DNA from 2 places in the Catenibacterium sp. GCM10023432 genome. Region 1 is predicted to be linked to the other one. Evidence: a T-box and tRNA genes for the amino acid it is inferred to sense, from the RefSeq annotation. Region 1 holds a T-box; the other holds one or more tRNA genes.
What was found. A T-box is a leader RNA that pairs with one kind of tRNA and senses whether it is charged. The one in region 1 lies ahead of ileS (isoleucine--tRNA ligase), so its partner is inferred to be a tRNA-Ile.

Region 1 (11,977 bases):
GGAAGACTCGCAGAGGAAAAGTCATTAGATCTCATCATTGAGGCCATGCCTGATATTATCAAAAGAAATCCTGATATCCGCTTGTTTATAATTGGCGATGGGCCTGCAAAGAATAGCCTGATGCAGTTGACACATGATTTGGAAATGGATAACTATATCCGTTTTGCAGGATGTCAAAGTGCTGATGTTATTCCAGACTTCTATTATTCAGGAGATCTCTTTGTCTCTGCTTCCTTAACAGAAACACAAGGTTTAACCTTTATAGAAGCGATGGCTTCCTCATTACCTGTTTTAGCAAGATATGATTCGAATTTAGATCCTGTTATTGTAGAAGGTAAAAATGGTCATTTCTTCTATTCTAAAGAAGAATATATTGAAAAAGTAGTAGAACTATCTCATAAGGATTTAACGCCTTTTAAAGAGTATGCAGTCAAGCATGCTCAACAATTTGACTCTCATACTTTCTATGAAGGAGTGATGCAAGTGTATGATACATCTATAGATCATTTTGAAAATTGTTTCATTGTCTCTTCAATAACACCGAATGATAAGTTGGTCTCTATTGAATTGACTAGCGGTAAAAGAAGAGTTGCACTTGAATGTTCTTTAGAAGATGTTGAATCATTCCATCTTGTTAAAGGAGCACGTATCAATCATGATATGATTGATATTCTTAAAGAAAAGCAGAATGTCAGACAACTTTATTTTAAAGCAATTAAACTTCTTAGTTATCATGATTATTGTTTCCATGATTTAGTCAAAAGATTAGAAACATATGGTGACTTCAATGAGATAGAAATCATGAAATGTATGGCTTTATTAACTGATCGTCATTTGATAGATGATAGAAAATATGTGAAAAACTATATTGAAGCGACTTTGAAGAAGGGAAACGGCTTTAAAAGAGCAATTCTTGATTTGAAGAATAAAGACATACCTGAACATCTCATTGAAGAAGAAATAGAGAAATTTGACGAAACTGAAGAAAAAGACTATGCTTTAAATATTGTGGATCAGCTTTATTCAAACAATAGTAAGCTGTCTCCACAGGGGTTAATTCAAAAAATAAAGAGAACCCTATTCAATAAAGGATTTAGTCAAAGTACGATTGAATCAGTTATGAGTACTTATGACTTTGAATTTTCTCATGAACGTACATTGTCTTTATTAAGACAGGAATTTGAAAAGACATATAAACGTTATAAAAATAAATATCATGGTCAGGAACTAAAGATGCGTATCAGCCGTTTTCTTAAGCAGAAGGGGTATGATTATGAAGATATCTTGATTGTGATGGATGAAATATGGAGTGAATTGAATGATTAAAATTAATGAAATGCAGCCAGGAAAAGAAACTGTTGGATTTGAGGCTATTATTATTTCTGTGACTGTAGGTAAAACCAATGGCGCTAATAAATCGTCTTATTTAAATATAGTTTTGCAGGATGCGACAGGCACGATAGATGCAAAACTTTGGTCTGCAACAGATGAACAGATTCGTTTATTTGAAAGAGGACAGGTTGTAAGAGGAAAAGGGGATATCATCAACTATAAGGGCATGAGACAGATGAAAATCGTTAAGCTTGAGCCTATTGAAATGAATGATGAACAGAAGGCTTTATTTTTACCTCAACCTCCTGTTGAAAAAGCAGTGATGCAGAAGGAATTAGATAAGTACATGAAGAAAATCCATAATATTCGTCTTTATGCGATTGTTCATGGCCTTATTGAGAAACACTATACAGCCTTTGTGAACTATCCCGCTGCAACTAAAAATCATCATGATTTTGCATCAGGTCTTCTTTACCATACTTTATGTATGTTGAAACTTGCAGATCAGCTTATTGAAATATATAGCTATCTAGATGCTGATTTACTCTATGCAGGTGTTATTTTACATGATATCGGTAAAGTTAAGGAGTTCACCGGACCTATTGTCCCTGTCTATTCTATCGAAGGAAGTCTTGTAGGACATATTTCTATTGGTCATGCAATGGTTAAAGAAATGGCTGAAGAATTACATATTGAGGGAGAAGAAGTTTATCTGCTAGAACATATGATTCTTTCTCATCATGGCAAACAGGAATTTGGTTCTCCAATATTACCACAGATTCCTGAAGCAGAAGCATTAACACTTATTGATAATGTAGATGCACGTATGAATATGTTTGAAAAGGCACTTCATGATACGGAGCCAGGATCATATTCTGCACGTATCTTTGGGTTAGAGAATAGAAATGTATACAAATCTCGTAATTGATGTGATATAATAAAAAAAACGACAGGAGGTTTGACATGTGTATGGATAAGGTAAAAGATTGGTTATTCGGTGAAGAAGAAGAAGGATATACAGAAGATTACAATACAGCACAAAACGGACAGGAACAAAAATCTAATATTTTTGAAAACAATAAGACTAAAAAGACAAGTGAGATGTTGAAGCCATTTGATGCTAACTCGAGTCTTGTATTATTCGAACCACGCGCTTATTCTGATTCTCAGGAAATTGGTGGTTATTTAAAGAAGAATAAGGCTGCTGTAGTTAACTTACATCGTTTACAGAAAGAACAGCAGAAGCGTGTAGTTGATTTCTTAACTGGTGTTATTTTTGCGATTGATGGTGATATTCAGGTAATCGGTCCTAAAATTTTCTTATGTACACCTAAGAATATCGGCGTAACTGGTTCAATCACTCTAGATGATGAACCACAAGCAGCTGCGGAGGAATAAGTATTAGCATAGGCTAATACTTTTTTTATGAAAGATGTTAGAACATTTTAAAGGCGATGAAGAATTCGTTTCAAAAACATTAGATTACAAGGATCAGGCACTTTATTCACAGCGTATGATTCTTACACAATTTCTTGATCCTCATCAGCAGTCAATTGTAGAAAGTGTTATTGGACATGAACTTAAGGTAGAAGCGGATGGTGGATTTGATGGTGCGGAGAATAAGAGAGTATTAATTGCACCTGATTTCTATGAATTTGAACCTGAAGATTTTAAAGTGACTGTTTTTAGAGTAGATTATAATGATACATTTGGAAAACTAAAACATTCTGATGTATTAGGGGCCCTTATGCATTTAGGCATTAAGCGTCAATGTATTGGTGATATCAATGAAGAACCACTCTCTTTTGCCTGCATTAAAGAAAACAGTGATTATATTCGTATGAATTTAACACGTATTAAACGTTCTTCTATTCATCTTGTGGAAATGGAAGAACGTCTCTCTATTCATGCAGACACTTATACTAAAACATTGATTGTTTCTTCTTTGCGTCTAGATAAGATGGTAGCTGCATTATTTGGTATTTCTCGCAATAAAGCAGTTGACGCTATTCATGGGCAGTATGTCAAGCTTAACTACAAAGTTATTGAAGATATTTCAAAAATATGCGATAATAACGCTATAATATCTTTGCGTCATCATGGCCGAGTAAAGATATTCATAACAGATAGAAGAACAAAGCAAGATAATTATGTGATAGAAGGCCAATATTATCGATGAGGGAACGATTATGGGATACATGTTCAATAAGCAGTTTCGTGGATATAATACGGAAGAAGTAGATGAAACTATTGCGAGTCTAGAAAAGAATATCCAGGATAGATCACTGCAGATTAGAAGACTTGAAGAAGAATTAGAAAAAATCAAAAAAGAGAATATTGCGATGGCAAATCGTCAATCTATTGAACGAAAGACCAATGAGGAGATTTCTCGTCTTGCTTTAAAAGAAGCCAGTGAACTGATTACAAAGGCAAAGCATAATGCGAATATGATTCTGAAAGAATCAATGAATTATGTGAAAGGTTTAAGTGATGAAGTGGATGGTTTCAAGGATGAAGCAAAAGATTTCAGGGCTGAAATTGTAAAAATCAGCACAGAATTGTTAGAAACTATTGACAAATCAGAAATTTTTAGTTTAATTAATGAAGAAGAAAAAAAAGCGAAGAAAGAGAGCGCTGATCAAGAGAACTTATAGAGAAGCCGTGGGTGGTGGAAACGGTGAAGGAGTATTGGTCAGGAATCACTCTGGAGCTGCATCCTGAAATAAGTAGGGAATGCCGTTGATTGCGTTAAAATCTTAAGTGCATATCGAATGATATGAACAAAGGTGGTACCGCGTGCAAACGTCCTTTATGAAGGACGTTTTTTTATTTGTGAAAGGGGATATATATGAATTACAAAAGCACACTCTTAATGCCAAAAACTGATTTTGAGATGCGTGGTAAGCTTCCTACTAAGGAACCAGCTTACGTAGAAAGATGGCAGAACGCTAACATGTATGAAAAGGTCATCAAGCAGAATGAAGGAAAAGAACATTTCATTTTCCATGATGGACCTCCATATGCAAATGGTAATATGCATGTTGGACATATGTTAAATAAGGTTATTAAAGACGTTATTTGTCGTTATAAGAATATGGAAGGTTTCTATACACCATATATTCCAGGTTGGGATACTCATGGTTTACCTATCGAAAATGCGATTCAGAAGCAGGGTGTAGATAGAAAATCTATGTCTACTGCAAAGTTCAGAGAAAAATGTTATGAATATGCATTAAAGCAGGTAGAACGTCAGATGCAGCAGTGTATCCGTGTTGGAACATTTGCCGACTACAAACATCCATATTTAACATTAAATAAGGAATTCGAAGCAAGACAGATTGATGTATTTGCGAAGATGGCTGTAGATGGATTAATCTATAAAGGATTAAAGCCAGTATACTGGTCACCTTCATCTGAATCAGCATTAGCTGAAGCAGAAGTAGAATACCATGATGTAAAATCACCTACTATCTATGTACGTTTTAAGGTAAAAGATGGTAAAGGTATCTTAGAAGGTGATGATAACTATTTTGTAATCTGGACTACTACTCCTTGGACAATTCCAGGAAACCAGGCAATCTGTTTAAACCCACGTTTCACTTATGCATTAGTTAAATCTGAAAAAGGCAATCTTGTTGTCTTAGAAGAATTAGTTGATTCATTATGGGAAACATTTGGATTAAAAGAAAAAGAAATTTTAAAGCGTTTCAAGGGTGAAGAATTAGAATACATCACATGTACTCATCCACTTTATCCAGAAAGAGAATCATTAGTCATCATGGGTGACCATGTTACAACTGATTCAGGTACTGGATGCGTTCATACAGCAAGTGGATTTGGTGTAGACGACTTTAACATCTGTCAGAAATATAAATTACCAGTTCTTGTAAACGTTGATGAACATGGCTGCATGATGGAATCATGTGGTGAATGGCTTGCAGGTCAGTATGTTGATGATGCAAACAAGACTGTTACAGTAAAACTAGAAGAATTAGGTGCTTTACTAAATCTTACTTGGATAACACATAGTTACCCTCATGACTGGCGTACTAAGAAGCCTATCATCTTCAGAGCAACTGACCAGTGGTTCTGTTCTATCGATAAGATCAGAGAAAAATTATTAAGTGAAATCGATAGCGTTAACTGGATCAATGAATGGGGTCATATTAGAATCTATAACATGATTAAAGACCGTGGAGACTGGTGTATCTCAAGACAGAGAACTTGGGGCGTTCCAATTCCAATCTTCTATTGTGAAGATGGTACCCCTGTTATTGATCAGAAAGTATTTGATCATGTATCTGCATTGTTTAGAGAATTCGGTTCAAACGTATGGTTTGAAAGAGATGAAAAGGACCTTCTTCCAGAAGGTTATACAAACGAACATTCACCAAATGGTATCTTCAAGAAAGAAAAAGATATCATGGACGTATGGTTTGACTCAGGTTCATCACATACTGGTGTATTAGTAGAAAGAGGACTTGGTTATCCGGCTGATCTTTACTTTGAAGGTAGTGACCAGTATCGTGGATGGTTCAATTCTTCATTAATCATTGGTACTGCAGTACATGGTAAAGCACCATATAAGACAGTTTTATCTCATGGTTTCACTCTTGATGGTAAGGGATTAAAAATGAGTAAGTCTGGTGGAAATGCTGTTGATCCAATCAAGACAATCAACAAATGGGGTGCTGATATCTTAAGATTATGGGCTACTACTGTAGACTTCCAGTCAGATGTACGTATCTCTGATGATATCTTAAAGAAAGTATCTGAAAGCTATCGTAAGGTAAGAAATACTATGCGTTTCTTGCTTGGTAACTTAAATGATTTCAAGGATACTGATGTATTACCAGTAAATGAATTAGAACCAGTAGATCAGTATATGTTAGCTAAGTTAAATGACTTGATGGATGCATATCATAAGTCTATGGATTCTTATAACTTCTCAGAAGCAAATAAGGAAATCTTAAACTATTTCACTAATACACTAAGTGCATTCTATATGGACTTCACAAAGGATATCCTTTATATCGAAAAGGCTGATTCTACAAGAAGAAGACAGGTACAGACAGTTCTTTATCATCATGCAAAGACAATGATGAAGTTAATCTCACCAATCTTAGTCTTCACTGCAGAAGAATTACATGATCACTTCCATTGTGATGCAAAACAGGAAGAATCTGTATTCCTAGAAGCTAAGCCTGAAAAGTTCGAAATTGAAAATGAGGATGCATTAAAAGCACAGTTCGACTTATTCATGAACTTACGTACTGATGTAATGAAGTCATTAGAAAACTTAAGAGCTGAAAAAGTAATCAATTCTAACATGGAAGGTAAGCTTACTATCACTCTTAAGGATGAATATAAGTCTTTAGCTGCATTAGAAGATTCTATGAAGCAGTTATTCATCGTTGCAAAGGTTACTTTAGATGACAATGCTGAAGGTAAAGATGAATATGAAACTTGTTTCATCAAGGCTGAAAAATTCCATGGTGTTCAGTGTCCAAGATGCTGGAACTGGTTCGAAGAAGGCGAATTAGTAGATGGATTATGTCCAAGATGTCATGAAGTTGTAGAAACTTTACCAGCTACAGAAGAAGAATAAAAAAATAGGATATGGGAGCGTTCCTATATCCTTTTATTATGCAATAAAAAAAGTCTAGAAATCTAGACTACTGACTACTCCCACGGGCAAGCCCATGGGGTTCTTACTGTCAAGTTTAGCTTGTAATCGTACATCATTTTCAGAGTTTGGAATACAAGTATAAATCTATTTGAGTAAGAACTTCTATTACCAAGTGGTCCAACGACCACATTAACGGTAAGTTTCTATCTTGCGATATGGAAGTATAATCAATCTCCCTTATGTTTATTTTCTGCTATTTTGATTCTACTATTCAATACTTTGATTCTATTAGTCTTAATTCTTTTAATTAAGGCTTCTTCCTTACTGTAACACTTTTCAAATTCTGAAATACATCTGTCTCTATCTATATTCTTAGTCCTATACTCATAGCAGTACAACAGAAATGATGAATACCAGCCTCTTTGTACTAGAGTTCCATCTGCTAAATGATACATCCTGTCGGATAATTTCTTCTTTATGTAATCATCTGCGGTATGGTCATATTGTGATGCTCTATAATCAGTAGGCACTTCTATATATGTACCACCTGTGGTCTTGAACTTTTCTTCTACAACAATCTGAAACCCAGAAGGGCATCTATTCTTTATAGACTTACCAAAACGTTTTTTCTTATTAAACTTACGCATATGGTCAAGAAATGTAATAGTTTCGCCATCCTCAACAGAATAGATACGTACAAGGTTTTCAAGTTCTATTTTCCACTCCATAGGAATAGTTATGTTTACCTGAACATTATTTGATTTTGGTCTTCCCATTGAGTAAAGAGTTCTTTCAGCTTTTATACATACATTATATATTTACTCTATACAAAATTCTTAAGTAAAAATTATGTGGCTTTCATCCCATAGGCAAGCCCATGATTTTTTCGCCATTAATTAATAACCACGTTTATATTCTTCAAAGCGGTCTAAAGAGTAGCCAATTAATCTTAATACGAAGATTAAAACAAAGCCTACCGCAAATAGAATATATAAATGTGCAAAGAAGCCAATCACACAGCATAACGCAAATACGATATAGCCAACAGTTGTTAAGAAATCCATATATTTATGTTCTTTTAATCCGTTCATAATTTCACCTCATTCTAGGATATTATATCATTCTCTGTAAGCGAAAACAATTGCAGAATTACTCTTAAACTTGCGTGGTAGGAATGCTATAATGGGTGTAATTATGGAGGCAGTTATGATAAAAGGTTGTATATTTGATTTAGATGGAACATTAGTTGATTCTTTAAAGGATCTCGCAGTAAGTACAAATCATGCTTTGGAGGCATGTGGGTTAGCACCACATCCTATTGAAAAGTATAAACAGTATGTAGGTAATGGTGTTTTAAAACTAGTAGAACGTGCACTTGGAGAAGATCATCAGGATTTGTTTGATCAGTGTTTACAAGAATTCATGGACTACTATAAGGAACATTGTTTTGATTATACAGCACCATATGCTGGTATTAAGGAATTAGTAGAAGATTTACATAAAGAAGGTATTAAACTTGCTTGTGTTACTAATAAACCACATACAGTGGCTGAAGTGATTGTACCTAAGTTATTTGGCAATCGTTTTATTACTACATACGGGGGATGCTCAGATTATCCTAAAAAGCCTGATATCACTTCTTTAAATCTCGCATTAAAAGATATTGGTTTGACTAAGGATGAATGTGTTTTTATTGGTGATTCTAATGTTGATATAGAAACAGGAATTAACGCTTCTATGAAGACAATTGGATGTGACTGGGGATTTAGAGGAGAGGCAGAGTTAAAGGCTGCAGGTGCCACTAAAATCGCTTATAAGGCGCATGATATCAAGGAGTATGTAGATGATTGGAATAAGTAAATGCTTATGTGGCTATGATTGTACTTATCGAGGCGATTCTAATAGAATAGAAGCATTAGAACTTATTGATAAGAAAGGTGAAGCAGTCCTTATTTGTCCTGAAGTATTAGGAGGACTTTCTATTCCTAGAGATCCTGCTGAAATAGTTTCAGAAGAGCCATTATGTGTGCAGACAGTAAATGGAAAAAATGTTACAAAGGAATATGTAGAAGGAGCACAGAAAGCACTTGAAATACTAAAAGCACATGACATTGAATATGTCATCTTAAAGAGCCGTTCTCCTAGCTGTGGGTTCAATCATATTTATGATGGTACATTCTCTCACAATGTTATTGATGCAGATGGTATATTTGTTCGTTTACTTAAAAAAGAGGGATATAAGATTTATACAGAGGAGAACTATCCAGGTAAATTGTAAAAAACATACAAAGTAGGCGCTAGACTAGAAAAATAGGAATGAATATATTAGAATATGAGTATATGAAATAGGAGGAATATATAATGGGACATATTTTAAAGGTCCAGCCAGTTTTAAAAGAAAAAATCTGGGGTGGAACTAAGCTAAGAGATGTTTATGGCTATGATATCCCTAGTGATCATACAGGAGAAGCATGGGTTATTTCAGGTCATAAGAGTGGCGATTGCCCAATCGTTGAAGGTGAATATAAAGGAAAAACAGTATCATGGATGTTTGAAAATCATCGCGAATTATTTGGTAATGTAGAAGGTGATCAGTTCCCATTACTTGTAAAGATCATCGATGCTAAACAGGATTTATCTGTACAGGTACATCCAGATAATGAATATGCAAAGATTCATGAAAATTCTTTAGGTAAGACTGAATCATGGTATGTATTACAGGCGGATGTTGGTACAGATATGGTTATGGGTCATTATGCTAAAACTAAAGAAGAATTTATTAAGGATATTGAAGAAGATAAGTATAATGAATTACTCAATCGTTTTAAAATCCATAAGGGTGATTTCTTCTATATCCCGGCAGGTACATTACATGCAATCTGTGGTGGTTCATTAATCTATGAAGCACAGCAGTCTTCAGATGTTACTTATCGTGTTTATGATTATCATCGTAAGGGTGATGATGGTAAAGAAAGAGAATTACATGTACAGCAGTCAATCGACTGTACAAAGGTGCCAGCTGATTTAGAACAGAATAAAATATTTGTAAATACTAAATTAGACCATGGTTCTAAGACTAGATATTTAAAATGTGAATACCTAACTGTTGATCATTACTTAATTGAAGGAAGTACAGAAATTAAAAATGATGATCCATTCCAGTTAGTATCAGTCATTGATGGTGAAGGTACAGTCAATGATATGCCTATTAAAAAAGGTGATCAGTTTATCATCTGTTCTGATGTTGATTTAGTACATTATGAAGGTGGACTAGAATTAATGGTGACAACACTATAATTCATTTAAGAGCACGTAAGTGCTCTTTTGTTGACTTTAAATGAAATGCTTCGTATAATTCTGGTATAAAAATGATAAGGAGGAAAATTATGGGTATATATGAAAAAGCATTAGCACTTCATAAAGAACATCATGGTAAGATGGAAATCAATGTGAAGGTACCTATGGAAACAATGGAAGATTTGTCTATGGCTTATACACCTGGTGTTGCTCAGCCATGCCGTGAAATCCACAATAATCCAGAAACTGTTTATGATTATACATGGAAGGGTAATAGTGTGGCAGTAGTCAGTGATGGAACTGCTGTACTAGGACTTGGTGATATCGGACCAGCTGCAGGGCTACCAGTAATGGAAGGTAAATCTATCCTTTTTAAGAAATATGCGAATATTGATGCTGTTCCTCTTTGTATTGATACAAAGGATCCTCAAGAAATTATTAAGTTCTGTAAACAGATTGCTCCTACTTTTGGTGGTATTAACCTAGAAGATATCAGTGCACCACGTTGCGTAGAAATTGAAAGAACACTAAAGAAGGAATTAGATATTCCTGTATTCCATGATGATCAGCATGGTACAGCTATTGTCGTTACTGCTGCTTTAGTCAATGCCTTAAAGGTTGTTGGTAAGAAGCCAGAAGACGTGACTGTTGTAGTCAGTGGTACAGGTGCTGCAGGAAGTTCTATTATCCATATGATTCATGATTTAGGTGTTAAAGAAATCTATGGCTTTAATATCAACGGTATTGTGATCAAAGAAGACTATGACAAGTATGACTTCTTAACTCAGGAATTAACAGAAATCACAAACAAATCTAATAAACGTATGACTATGGCTGAAGCAGTGAAAGAAGCAGATATCTTTATCGGGGTTTCAGCTCCAGGACTTCTTACTAAAGAAATGGTACAGTCAATGAAAGAAAAGCCTGTTGTATTCGCAATGGCTAATCCAGAACCTGAAATTAAATATCATGATGCAGTAGATGCAGGTGCTGCAGTCGTAGGAACTGGACGTTCAGACTTCCCTAACCAGATCAATAATGTATTAGCCTTCCCAGGCTTATTTAGAGGCGCTTTAGATGTTCATGCGACTAAGATTACTGAAGGTATGAAATTAGCCGCTGCAAAGGGCTTAGCAAGTCTTGTAAGTGATGAAGAATTAAATAAGGATTATATCATCCCTCGTGCAACTGACGCGCGTGTAGCAGTGACTGTTGCAAAAGCAGTAAGTGACCAGGCTATTAAAGAAGATGTAATTGCCCATAAATAACACAGATACGGTTCTTAAGAACCGTATTTTTTTACAAAAAAAAAAGAATAGCTCTCGCTATTCTTCTTCTCCATCATCATAGTTAGAAACATTGTGATAAACCTGGTCAACATCATCACAGTCATTAAGAAGATTCATTAGTCTTTCAAATAAAACCATATCTTCACCTTCAAGTTCAACTGTTTCCTGTGGTTTAGTCTGGATTTCATCAACATCAAAATCAACATCAGGTAGCTTATTTTCAATCGCTGTCTTGATGGCATTGTAATCAGTTGGTTCACCAGTAATCTTTAAACTGCCATCTTCTAAAGTTTCGATATCTTTAGGATCAACTTCGCCTTCGATTAATGCATCAATTGCAGTTTCTTCGTCCATTCCTTTGAACTGAACAACAGATTCTACATCATATAAATAAGATACTGAACCTTCAGCACCAAGCTTAGCTTTTGAT
Region 2 (11,977 bases), on a different contig from region 1:
TTTATTTGCGTTTAAGATAACCTTTGGATTTTCTTCTTTATGAATACTATCTGGTAAATAACTTGTTTCAATACATAATGCATCTTGTGGATGCATAGTATATCCATATTTATCTAACTGTCCATCTAAGTAGTTTGCACTATATACCTGTGCTGATGGATAAGTAGTAGATACAGTTAATTTAATACCAGTTTCTGGAGAATAAAGTTCTGCCTGATTTTTATCTGTATTAAATACAAATGGATGGTCATAACCACGTGCTGTGATTAACTGTGGATGATTGTCTTTGATACAGTCTCCAATCACTTTTTCACTTCTAAAGTCAAATGGATTATTTGAGACATCTAATAATTCACCTGTATATAATCCATCACCATCAACACAGCCTACTTCATCAGCATTAAGTTTTAATACATGATTATGAACACTTGATGCATGTCCATTTAAGTTGAAATATGAATGGTTTGTGATATTGATGATTGTATCCTGATCACTTGTTGCTTCATAGCGCATATGAAGTGATGTTCCTTCAATTGTGTAATAAGCATAGAAATCCAATGTACCTGGATAGCCTTCTTCACCATCTTTAGATACATAGTGGAACTTGACACCATCTTCTATAAATTCATAATCAAATACCTTGTAAGAGAATCCTTCAATACCACCATGCAATGAGTTAGGACCATTATTAATAGGAACGTTATAAGTCTTCCCATTTAATGTGAAGGTTCCCTTCTCAATACGGTTGCATACTCGCCCTACCAAAGCACCAAGATATGTACCATCTCTCTTCTGGTAATCTGATACTTCAGGGAAACCTAATACACAATCACATGGATTTCCTTCTTTGTCCTTCACTACAGCTTTAAGTAGTGTGCAGCCAAAGTTTGTGACTTCTACATAGAAGTCCTTGTTTTCTAAGCCGATGACAACAATGCCATCATCTAATTCTTTCTTAATTTCTACCATAAGCCCTCCACGAAGCGACTGAATCCTTCAATTCCTTCATCAGTCATTTTATATACACCAGCATCTTCTAATACTGCTACAAACTTCTTAGTGACTTCAACTTCTAGGAATTCATCAACATCCTCGTAATCACAATTCTTAAGATATTTGTACCAGTCTGCATGCTTCTGTAATGATTCATTTGAATCAAAATCCGCATTTCCTAATAGACACTGTTTGATATCTTCTAATTCATTCTTTAATCTTGCAGGAAGAACAGCTAAGCCCATTACTTCAATTAAGCCGATGTTTTCCTTCTTAATGTGATGGTGTGCAGCATGAGGGTGGAAGATTCCTAAAGGGTATTCTTCAGTTGTACGGTTATTTCTAAGTACTAGATCTAACTGATACTTTCCATCCTTCATACGTGCTATTGGTGTTACTGTGTTATGTCTTACACCATCTGTATATGCAATGATATTTAGTGATTCATCACTATAATCAATCCATCTTTCAAGAATAACATCAGCCAAAGCAATGATTTTTTCTTTGGAAGTAGAGGTAAGTCTTAGAGTTGACAATGGCCAATACAGCATATCTATCTGTACATGATCATGTTCATAACTCTTGATAACTTTCGCATCTTCCATAGGAAAATGATGACGACCGCCTTGGTAGTGATCATGGGTAAGGATAGAACCACCTACGATTGGTAGATCAGCGTTACTTCCCAGCATATAATGAGGGAACTTATCTACAAATGCGAATAGATGCTCGAATGTATTGTGGTCAATTTTCATTGGCTGATGTTCTTCATTAAATACGATACAGTGTTCATTGTAGTAAACATAAGGTGAATACTGTAGGTAATAGCGATGACCTGCAAGATCTAGTGGGATAATACGATGATTCTGTCTAGCAGGATGCTTCATATTACCTGCAAATCCAACATTTTCTTTACATAATAAGCAAAGAGGATAGTTTGTAGATTTGATATTCTTTGCAGCTGCGATTGCTTTAGGATCCTTTTCTGGTTTAGAAAGGTTGATAGTAATCTGAATATCACCATATTTAACATAATGGTTAAACTTGATATTCTTATCAATACGTGATTTACGAATATAGTTACTACTAATACTTAAATCATAAAAGTAGTCTGTTGCTTTTTCTGGAGATTCATTATAAAGAGTGTTGAACTTATTTACCACTTCACTAGGACGAGGCATGAGGCAGTTCATAAGTCTTGTATCAAATAAATCTTTTTCAGTCACAGAATCTGAAATCATACCTTTTTCTACTGCATAGTCAAGAATATGATCAATGATATCCTGTGCTGTTTCTAATTCTTCATCGATTTCTTCTAATTCAAATTCATCTAACTGAAGTAAATCTAAAATTAAATTTGCGGCATAGTACAAGTCATCTGTACTAATCATGCCTTTTTGTAACGCAAAGTTGAGTAATCTGTTGATTTGATGGTTCATTGTATGGTCTCCTCTTTTTTTTATTTTGTTTTTTCTTCAACTACTATAATAAACCTTTTAGTAAAATAATCAATATTTTTTTAATTATTTTACTATTTAATTTACTTATTATTTTACTAAAATAAAAAAGAGAAGTTTTATTACTTCTCTCTGCATGAATTTCTAATAACCAATTGACATGGTAATTGTATTCTACATGGATAGCTGATATCCTCTTCTGTAATCATTCTATGTAATAATGAAGCCCCCATCTCTCCCATCTCACTTGAAGGTGCATAGACAGTAGATAATGTAGGTCGTGTGAAGTTACATGCATCCACATCATTGAATCCCATAATAGACACTTCTTCTGGCACTTTGATTCCTGCATCTAATAAAGCCTGCATAGCCCCCATCGCAAGAGGATCATTGGCACAGAACACTGCAGAAGGTATTTTTCCTTCCTCAATCACACGATTCATGACAGAATAGCCTTCATCTCCTGTCATTTCATGATTGGTTGTAAATATTTCATATTTTATTCCTAGATATTCACAATATTTAATAAAGCTTTTCTTTCTAGAAATTGTTTGTAAAGACATCTCATCATATTCATTTCTTCCCATAAAACCAATTGTTTCATGTCCCTGCGAATGAAAATAGTTGACTACTTTACACATCGCGTCATCAAAATCCAATGAGATACAGACATTTGTGATAGGAGACAAATCCATATCTAGTAAAACAATTCTACTAGATAACTTACTAAATGTATCGAGATACTTCTTTTCAAACTTTCCAATACAGATAATGCCATCCACACCTTCTAATACCTGCTTCATATTCATATCATCGTATCTTACTTTTGTAGAAGCCATCTTTTCTTTTCTTAAATATTTCTCGACCCCTTGTAAAATAGATAAGAAATAAGTATCTCTAAATTCCTGTTCAAATGTATAACACTGGATAATACCTATATTAAATGTTTTCTTCTTTTCTTTTGATTTTAAGGAGTAATTGAGTTCACTAGCTACTCTTAATATCTTCTCTTTTGTCTCAGGTAAAACCTTCAATGTTTTATCTTCATTTAATACTCTTGATACAGTTGCGATAGAAACATCCGCTGCTTTCGCAACATCCTTAATTGTAGCCATTTCGTTTTCCTCCTCAACATTACTATAATAATTAATATATCACAATCCAGATAAAATGAGGTAAAAATTTTAGTAATATTTTAACCAATTTTAATGATAAATTATTTTTTCTTTATTTTCATTGTATGTATCAAACTTTTTTTCTACCTTGCCTATATTTTTTTTATTTTTTTATTGACGTGTCTACTTCTACATGGTATTATAGGTGAGCAGTCAAGAAATGGGCCTGTAGCTCAGTTGGTTAGAGCGCACCCCTGATAAGGGTGAGGTCGATGGTTCAAATCCATTCAGGCCCACCATTTCTAAAACTGTTAAACATGGGCCTGTAGCTCAGTTGGTTAGAGCGCACCCCTGATAAGGGTGAGGTCGATGGTTCAAATCCATTCAGGCCCACCATGTTTATTTAAAATTTCTTTGGGGCCTTAGCTCAGCTGGGAGAGCGCCTGCTTTGCACGCAGGAGGTCAGGAGTTCGATCCTCCTAGGCTCCACCATTTAGAACTTAACAGACACATTTGTGTCTGTTTTTTTATTTCATTGCGTAAAAAAGAACCATAGTCCTATATAAAGGATTATAGTTCTTTACTTTTAGTATCCTGCACCAGTGTCTGTATTCTTCATGATTTTAACTAGGCGGCTTGTACCAAGTCTGTCAGCACCAAGTTCGATGAACTTTTCAGCATCATCAAATGAACTAATACCACCTGCTGCTTTTACTTTAACTCCTTCACCTACATGATCATGCATTAACTTCACATCCTCAAATGTAGCACCTGCAGTTGAGAACCCTGTTGATGTCTTAATGTATTCTGCACCTGCATTTGTGACTAATTCACACATCTTGATCTTTTCTTCTTCTGTAAGAAGACATGTTTCAATAATAACCTTTAAGATTTTACCATCACATGCTTCATGAATCTGACGGATTTCATCTTCTACTTCTTCATATCTCTTATCTTTTAAGAATCCGATATTAATAACCATATCAATTTCAGATACACCATTTGCGATAGCATCCTTTGTTTCAAATACTTTTACTGCAGTTGTACTGTATCCATTTGGGAATCCAATAACTGTACAGATAGGAAGTTTACCATCCACATATTCTGCTGCCTGTTTAACATAAGCAGCTGGAATACATGCAGATGCTGTACCATATTTGATTCCATCATCAAGGATCACCTTAATGTCTTCCCAAGTGGCACTCTGAGCCAATAATGTGTGGTCTACTTTTTTTAAAATTTCATTTGTGTTCATTTTTTATACCTCTCTTATATTCTATTATAACAGTTTATCTAGAATAGAATAGCCAATTCTATCTTTTGGCATCTTAATTCCAAAATTTTCTGTAATTGTTGCACCAATAATCGCAAATGTATCCGTTGATTCTAATTCACTTTTTCTTAATAAAAAGAATAAGTTAAGCTCAAATTATAGTTTTCTTTGTTTCTATATTCCTATAATGCTATAATGGGTGAAATGTTAACAAGGAGGTTAATATAATATGTTAGATGCATTTGCGAATAACTGGACAATACTGGTTATTTCCTTCTTTATTTATAGTTTCTGTGGATGGATCTGGGAATCACTCATCTGCCCTATCGCCACAGGTCATAAGATACATAACAGTGGTTTCTTAACTGGACCTTGCATTCCTATTTATGGATCAGGTGCGATTATTGTATGTGCTTTATTTCCTATCTCTAAAGATTGGTCTCTTATCTTTATAGAAGGAGCTATTGTCGCATGCTTTATTGAATATCTCACATCTTATTTCATGGAAAAGATGTTCCATGCAAGATGGTGGGACTATTCTCAAATGAGATTCAACTTAAATGGTCGTATCTGTTTAGAAGGTTTCTTTATTTTTGGTTTCTTTTCTGTCACTGCAGTGAAGAATGTACAGCCACATCTGACTCATATGCTTATTCAATATGATTATATTCCAATGGTTATTGCTTCTACTGTGTGTATCACACTATTCACAAGCGACTTAATTACTACATTTCTTGAAGCCACTCATCTTGCGAAAAAACTTGAGACAGTCTCTCAGGATCTTAAGAAGTTTGCAGATGAACTAGAACTAGATATTCATAATGAAATTACAACAGATGATATCTTTAAGATTGCACGTCAATTAAAGGATAGTCACCGTGAACATCTTATTAAGAAATATTCACATCGTCGTTTAGTCAAGGCATTCCCTGATATCTTAAACAAATACCACACAAAAACTCAGAAATAATGCATCTGAGTTTTTTTTTTGCGTGAAAACGTTTATAATAAATAAGAGGAGGTATGACCATGGAAAAGAATGCATTATTTAAACTCAGTTATGGTTTGTATGTATTAGGTGTAAATGATGGTAATAAGCCTAATGGCTGTATTATTAATACAGCTGTTCAGCTCACAAGTAATCCTTATCGTATTGCAGTGACTTTGAATAAGGCGAATTACACTCATGATGTATTGATGAAGTCAAAGAATATGACTTTATCTGTGCTTGATATCACATGCCCTTTTGATATCTTTAAACGATTTGGTTTCCAAAGCGGCAAAGAAGTTAATAAGTTTGATGGTTTTGATATATATGATTTGAAAGACTCATTACCTTACTTAACACAATATGCAAATGCATATATGAAAGGTCATGTTATAGAAACATTGGATGAGTTAACACATACGATGTTTATTGTAGAACTTGATGATGCTGTTATCTTAAATGATCATGATTCTATGACATATGACTATTATTTCAAGAATGTAAAACCAAAACCAGAAAAGAAGAAAAAAGGATGGGTATGTAAGATTTGTGGATGGGTCTATGAAGGTGATGAATTACCTGAGGATTTAATCTGTCCTATTTGTAAACATCCGGCATCTGATTTTGAGCCACTTTAGGTAGGAGGAAAAAGAATGTTTAATGTAAGACAAATAAGTGATGATTTTTATTATGTAGGAGGCAATGATAGACGTTTAGAACTATTTGAAAATGTTTATCCTATTCCTGATGGAATAAGTTATAATTCTTACTTATTAGTAGATGATAAGACTGTCTTATTAGATACTGCAGATGCAGCGATTGCTCATCAATTCTTAGAAAATTTAGAACATGTACTAGATGGTAGAACACTTGATTACGTAGTAGTCAATCATATGGAGCCTGATCATTGTGCAACACTTTGTGATATTGTAATACGTTATCCTGATGTAAAGATTGTGGGTAATACTATTACATTCCGTATGATGAAGCAGTTCTTTGATTTTGATGTAGATCAGCAAGCTATAGTTGTCAAGGAAGGCGATACTTTAGAAACTGGACATCATGTATTAAGCTTCGTTACTACACCAATGGTACATTGGCCTGAAGTCATGATGACTTATGATTCTACAACTGGTATTTTATTTAGTGCGGATGCATTTGGTACTTTTGGTGCACTTCATGGCAATTTATTTGCAAGTGAAATGGATCTAGATGAATCATTCTGGAATGAAGCAAGACGTTATTATACAAATATTGTTGGTAAATATGGTGTACAGGTGACTAATGCCTTAAAGAAAGCATCTACTCTCGATATCTCAATGCTTTGTCCACTGCATGGTCCTATCTGGGATGAAGATATTAACCTAATGGTAGAACATACTGCATGCTGGGCATCCTATAAACCTGAAGTAAAGGGTGTTATGATTGCCTATGGTTCCATTTATGGTGGTACTGCCAATGCAGCAGAGATTCTTGCAAGTAAGTTAAGTGAAAAAGGTATTCACAACATTAAAGTGTATGATGTATCTAAGACTGATCCATCTTATATCTTATCTGAAAGTTTTAAATATTCTCATCTTGTATTCGCAAGCGCATCTTATAATGCGGGTTTATTCACACCTATGCAGAACTTATTGGTAGAAATCAAGGAACATCTTTTACAGAATCGTACATGTGTTTTAATTGAAAATGGTACATGGGCACCAAGTGCTAAAATGACTATGAAAGCTATTCTTGAATCATTATCTTGGAATTATATTGGTGAAGAGCTCACTATTAAATCACGTATGAAAAATGCAGATTATGAAAAAATTGAAGCTCTTGCTGATGTGATTGTAAAAGATATGAATGAAGAACATCAAGTAAAGGAAGAAACTCCTGTGCGTAAATGGCGCTGTAAGATCTGTGGTTATGAATATAGCGGAGAAGAACTTCCTGAAAACTTTATTTGTCCTCTATGTAAACATCCTGCTTCAGATTTTGAAGAAATAACTGAATAATACATACAGCCAAGCCGAAGAAACATTTATTTCTTCGGCTTTTCTATTGACAACGTATAAACATATTCATATAATTAAATATGTAAAAACGTTTATATGAGGAGGAGCCATGGAAAAGAGAAATGAATTCTTAAATGCGAATGAAGATGTTGTTTCAAAGGTTTTAGAGAATCAGCCTGATGATGAATATCTTTATGATTTAGCAGATTTATTTAAGACATTTGGTGATTCTACAAGAATCAAAATCCTCTATGCTTTATTTGAAGGTGAACTATGTGTAGGTGATTTAGCTACTATATTACAGCTTTCTCAGCCAGCCATTAGTCATCAGCTTAAGGTATTAAAGGATGCAAAACTAGTAAAGTTTAGAAGAGAAGGAAAGGTTATCTTCTATTCATTAGATGATGATCATGTAAGAAGTATTTTATCTATTGGTATGAATCATATTGAAGAGTAAAGGAGAAAATAATATGAAAAAGACTTATAAAATAGATGTAGATTGCGCAAATTGTGCAAATAAGATGGAAGAAGCAGTAAAGAATACTGAAGGTGTTAAGGATGCCACTTTAAGTTTTATGACTTTAAAGTTAAAGGTTGAGTTTGAGGAAGATGTTGATCCTCAGGCAGTTATGGAAAAAGCAAGAGAAAATTGTAAAATTGTTGAGGATGATTGCGAAATCTTCCTTTAATAAGGAGTGATAGAAATGACAAAGAAGCAAAAGAATGTTTTAAATAGAATTATTATTGCGATTGTCTTATTGATTGTAATTACAGTATTTAAGACAATTGTCCCTGTACCAGGCTATGTCGAGTTTATCCTCTATTTAATTCCCTACTTTGTGATTGGACATGATATTCTAAGAAAATCCATTAAAAATATCAGTCATGGTCAGGTATTTGATGAAAACTTCTTAATGGCTGTCGCAACAATCGGAGCTATGTGCCTTGGTGAATATCTTGAAGGTTCTGCCGTTATGGTTTTCTATCAAATTGGTGAATTATTCCAAAGCATTGCGGTTGGTAAGAGTCGTAAGAATATCGCTGCTTTAATGGATATTCGTCCTGATTATGCCAATATCATGGTGGATGGAGAGATTGAAGAAGTAGATCCTGATGATGTAGAGATTGGTAGTGAAATCATTATCAATCCTGGTGAAAAGGTTCCTATTGATGGAATTATTGTAGAGGGTGATACAACACTAAATACAAGTGCCTTAACAGGTGAAAGTGTGCCTCGTAACGCCCATTGTGGTGATGAAATCTATAGTGGTTCTATTAATATGACAGCACGTATCACAGTTAAAACAACAAAAGAATTTGGTGAATCAACAGTTTCTAAGATTCTTGATCTTGTAGAAAACTCAAGTATGAAGAAATCCAAAACAGAAAACTTTATTACAAAGTTTGCAAAGTATTATACACCTGTTGTATGTTATAGTGCGCTCGCTTTGGCTGTTATTCCCCCTATTGTCTTAACTATTATGGGACAGCCTTCCCATGTCAGTGACTGGATCTTTAGAGCCCTCACATTCTTAGTAATCAGCTGTCCTTGTGCTCTTGTTATTTCTATTCCATTAAGTTTCTTTGGTGGTATTGGATGTGCCAGCAAGAACGGTATTCTTGTAAAAGGTTCTAATTACCTAGAAACATTATCCGATGTTAAGTACTTTGTATTTGATAAGACTGGTACATTAACTAAGGGTGTATTTGAAGTGACTGATGTTGTACCTGCCGAAGGTTTTGATAAATATAATTTACTTGAATATGCTGCTTATGCAGAAAGTGCTTCAACACATCCTATCAGCGTCAGCTTAAAGAAAGCTTATAATCAGAAAATCGATAATAAACTTGTAGATCATATTCAGGAAATTGCAGGACATGGTGTAGAAGCAGACTATAATGATCATCATATTCTTGCAGGTAATGCGAAATTAATGAAGTTAAAAGGCGTTGGTTATAGTGCTTATACAAAGGCTGGTACACTTGTATATGTAGCAGTTGATGACAAATATGCAGGTTGTATTGTGATTTCTGATATTATCAAGGATCATGCAAAAGAAGCTATTAGTGGTTTGAAATCATTAGGGGCAAAGGAAACTGTTATGTTAACAGGTGATAGTGCTTCTACTGCAGATTTTGTAGCCAATACAATTGGCATTGATACAGTACATAGTGAACTTCTTCCTGCAGATAAGGTAGAAGAAGTAGAAAAGTTGTTAGCTAATAAATCAGACAAAGAAAAACTTGCCTTTGTCGGTGATGGTATCAATGATGCACCAGTACTCTCTCGTGCTGATATTGGTATTGCGATGGGTGGTCTTGGTAGTGATGCTGCCATTGAAGCAGCAGATGTTGTTTTGATGGATGATGATCCATTAAAGATTTCCCTTGCAATGAAGATTTCTACTAAGACATTAAAAATTGTAAAACAGAATATCGTCTTTGCGTTAGCTGTTAAGTTCATCTGTTTAGTATTGGGTGCACTTGGTATTGCGAATATGTGGCTTGCAATATTTGCAGATGTAGGTGTTATGATTCTTGCAGTCATGAACGCAACACGTGCACTCACAATTCATAATTAAAGGTATCCTCAGGGATGCCTTTTTCATTGTATAAAAAAACATCTAGCCAAGCTAGATGAGTATACCTTTTAGATGATCACATTCATGCTGAATGATCTGTGCTGTAAAACCTGTAAAGGTTTTAATCTTCTTCTTAAATGATTCATCAAAGTAAGAGACCTTGATTGTTTCATAACGTTTAACTGACTTTTGTCCTACATGAGATAAACATCCCTCTTCACATTCATGATAGTTACCACTTGTTTTAATGATTTCAGGATTATACATCACATGCATCTTTTCATCTTCTAAAAAGATAATGACTGATTTATTATAGCCAATCATATTTCCTGCCATACCAACACATTCATGAAGATGTGCTTGAAGAGTATCCTTTAAATCAGTTCCAATATATAAATCTTCTCTCGTCGCTTTTTCTGCCTCCTGAGATAAGAAGAAATTATCCTTTACTATTTCTTTAATCATTACTTCGTCCTCCTAAAATATATTATAACATAAGAAAACAGGCTCATAAGAGCCTGTTAAGCATATTATAATCCTTTTTCAGTTAATTCTCTTGCAACATCATCTTTGATAGTTACGCCTTCTTCTTCAAGTCTTGCAATAGTATCTGCAAACTGAGGAAGGTATTTTTTATGGGCGATTAATAATTCATCCATAATACGTTTAGCTTTAGTACCAGCTACAATCTGTGGATTGATTGTGAAAGCCTGTAATAGAGTTCCATAATCACCTGTTACAGCAGCTTCTTCAACACATAATTCCATGTTCTTCATGCACTGTACCCATCCTCTTTCTGCTGGTTCTAATGGACCAAAAGCGATTGGACGTGCACCAGTACTTCCAATATAAGAAGATACTTCTACGGCACAATCAACTGGAAGATCAGGTACTGCACCATTATTTTTAGTAGTTACAACGATGTGACTTAACTTATTTCCATAAATAGATGCAATTGTTTCACAAGCTGCATCACTGTAATGTGCACCACCACGTTTTGCAAGCTGTTCTGGCTTATGATCTAGGTTAGGATCCTTATATAATTCAAATAATTCATGTTCAGTCTTCTGTACCTGCTGACCTCTTGTTCCAACATTTGGATCATTGTATTCCTTCAAACCATGTGCCAACATTTCTTCTTCACGATAGTAATATCTATGATATCCACAAGGAATCATATTCATACGTAATAACTGTTCTTTAAAGAATGGGATATCATGAATATTAGCTGGAATACCCATATCTTTACCTTCATACATTGCATTGATGATGTCTTTAGTCACTTCATGACCATTTTCATCAAATACTTTATGCCAATGGAAATGGTTTAAACCTGCAAACTTGTAAGTTAACTGATCCAATGTTTTTCCGATTGTTTTTGGTTCATCCATCATAGCACCTACTGGTACATTACATAAACCAATAACCTTATCCCACTTACCATATTTCATAACTGATTCAGTAACCATTCCACTAGGGTTAGTGAAGTTGATTAACCATGCATCAGGACATAATTCCTTCATATCTTCTACGATGCTTAAGATAACTGGAATAGTACGTAATGCTTTG

Region 2: it encodes a tRNA-Ile, which carries the amino acid that the T-box ahead of ileS (isoleucine--tRNA ligase) is inferred to sense. The anticodon was not compared.

The regions. Positions count from the first base shown of each region.
Region 1 covers NZ_JBHSEB010000098.1:783-12,759, forward strand. The annotation lists gene ACFOZZ_RS12205 (glycosyltransferase) at 1-1,326, shown strand, start outside; gene ACFOZZ_RS12210 (3'-5' exoribonuclease YhaM family protein) at 1,319-2,260, shown strand; gene ACFOZZ_RS12215 (cell division protein SepF) at 2,302-2,730, shown strand; gene ACFOZZ_RS12220 (RNA-binding protein) at 2,765-3,511, shown strand; gene ACFOZZ_RS12225 (DivIVA domain-containing protein) at 3,522-3,986, shown strand; T-box leader at 3,945-4,145, shown strand; gene ileS (isoleucine--tRNA ligase) at 4,181-6,940, shown strand; gene ACFOZZ_RS12235 (hypothetical protein) at 7,189-7,737, opposite strand; gene ACFOZZ_RS12240 (hypothetical protein) at 7,858-8,052, opposite strand; gene ACFOZZ_RS12245 (HAD family hydrolase) at 8,168-8,821, shown strand; gene ACFOZZ_RS12250 (DUF523 domain-containing protein) at 8,805-9,239, shown strand; gene ACFOZZ_RS12255 (type I phosphomannose isomerase catalytic subunit) at 9,323-10,258, shown strand; gene ACFOZZ_RS12260 (NAD(P)-dependent malic enzyme) at 10,348-11,526, shown strand; gene ACFOZZ_RS12265 (YebC/PmpR family DNA-binding transcriptional regulator) at 11,584-11,977, opposite strand, start outside.
Region 2 covers NZ_JBHSEB010000040.1:16,811-28,787, reverse strand. The annotation lists gene ACFOZZ_RS05875 (aldose epimerase family protein) at 1-969, opposite strand, end outside; gene galT (UDP-glucose--hexose-1-phosphate uridylyltransferase) at 963-2,432, opposite strand; gene ACFOZZ_RS05865 (LacI family DNA-binding transcriptional regulator) at 2,573-3,565, opposite strand; tRNA gene ACFOZZ_RS05860 (tRNA-Ile) at 3,788-3,864, shown strand; tRNA gene ACFOZZ_RS05855 (tRNA-Ile) at 3,885-3,961, shown strand; tRNA gene ACFOZZ_RS05850 (tRNA-Ala) at 3,982-4,057, shown strand; gene deoC (deoxyribose-phosphate aldolase) at 4,152-4,820, opposite strand; gene ACFOZZ_RS05840 (putative ABC transporter permease) at 5,068-5,808, shown strand; gene ACFOZZ_RS05835 (flavin reductase) at 5,868-6,464, shown strand; gene ACFOZZ_RS05830 (rubredoxin-like domain-containing protein) at 6,480-7,826, shown strand; gene ACFOZZ_RS05825 (ArsR/SmtB family transcription factor) at 7,936-8,283, shown strand; gene ACFOZZ_RS05820 (cation transporter) at 8,297-8,515, shown strand; gene ACFOZZ_RS05815 (heavy metal translocating P-type ATPase) at 8,531-10,408, shown strand; gene ACFOZZ_RS05810 (peptide deformylase) at 10,460-10,873, opposite strand; gene ACFOZZ_RS05805 (6-phospho-beta-glucosidase) at 10,939-11,977, opposite strand, start outside.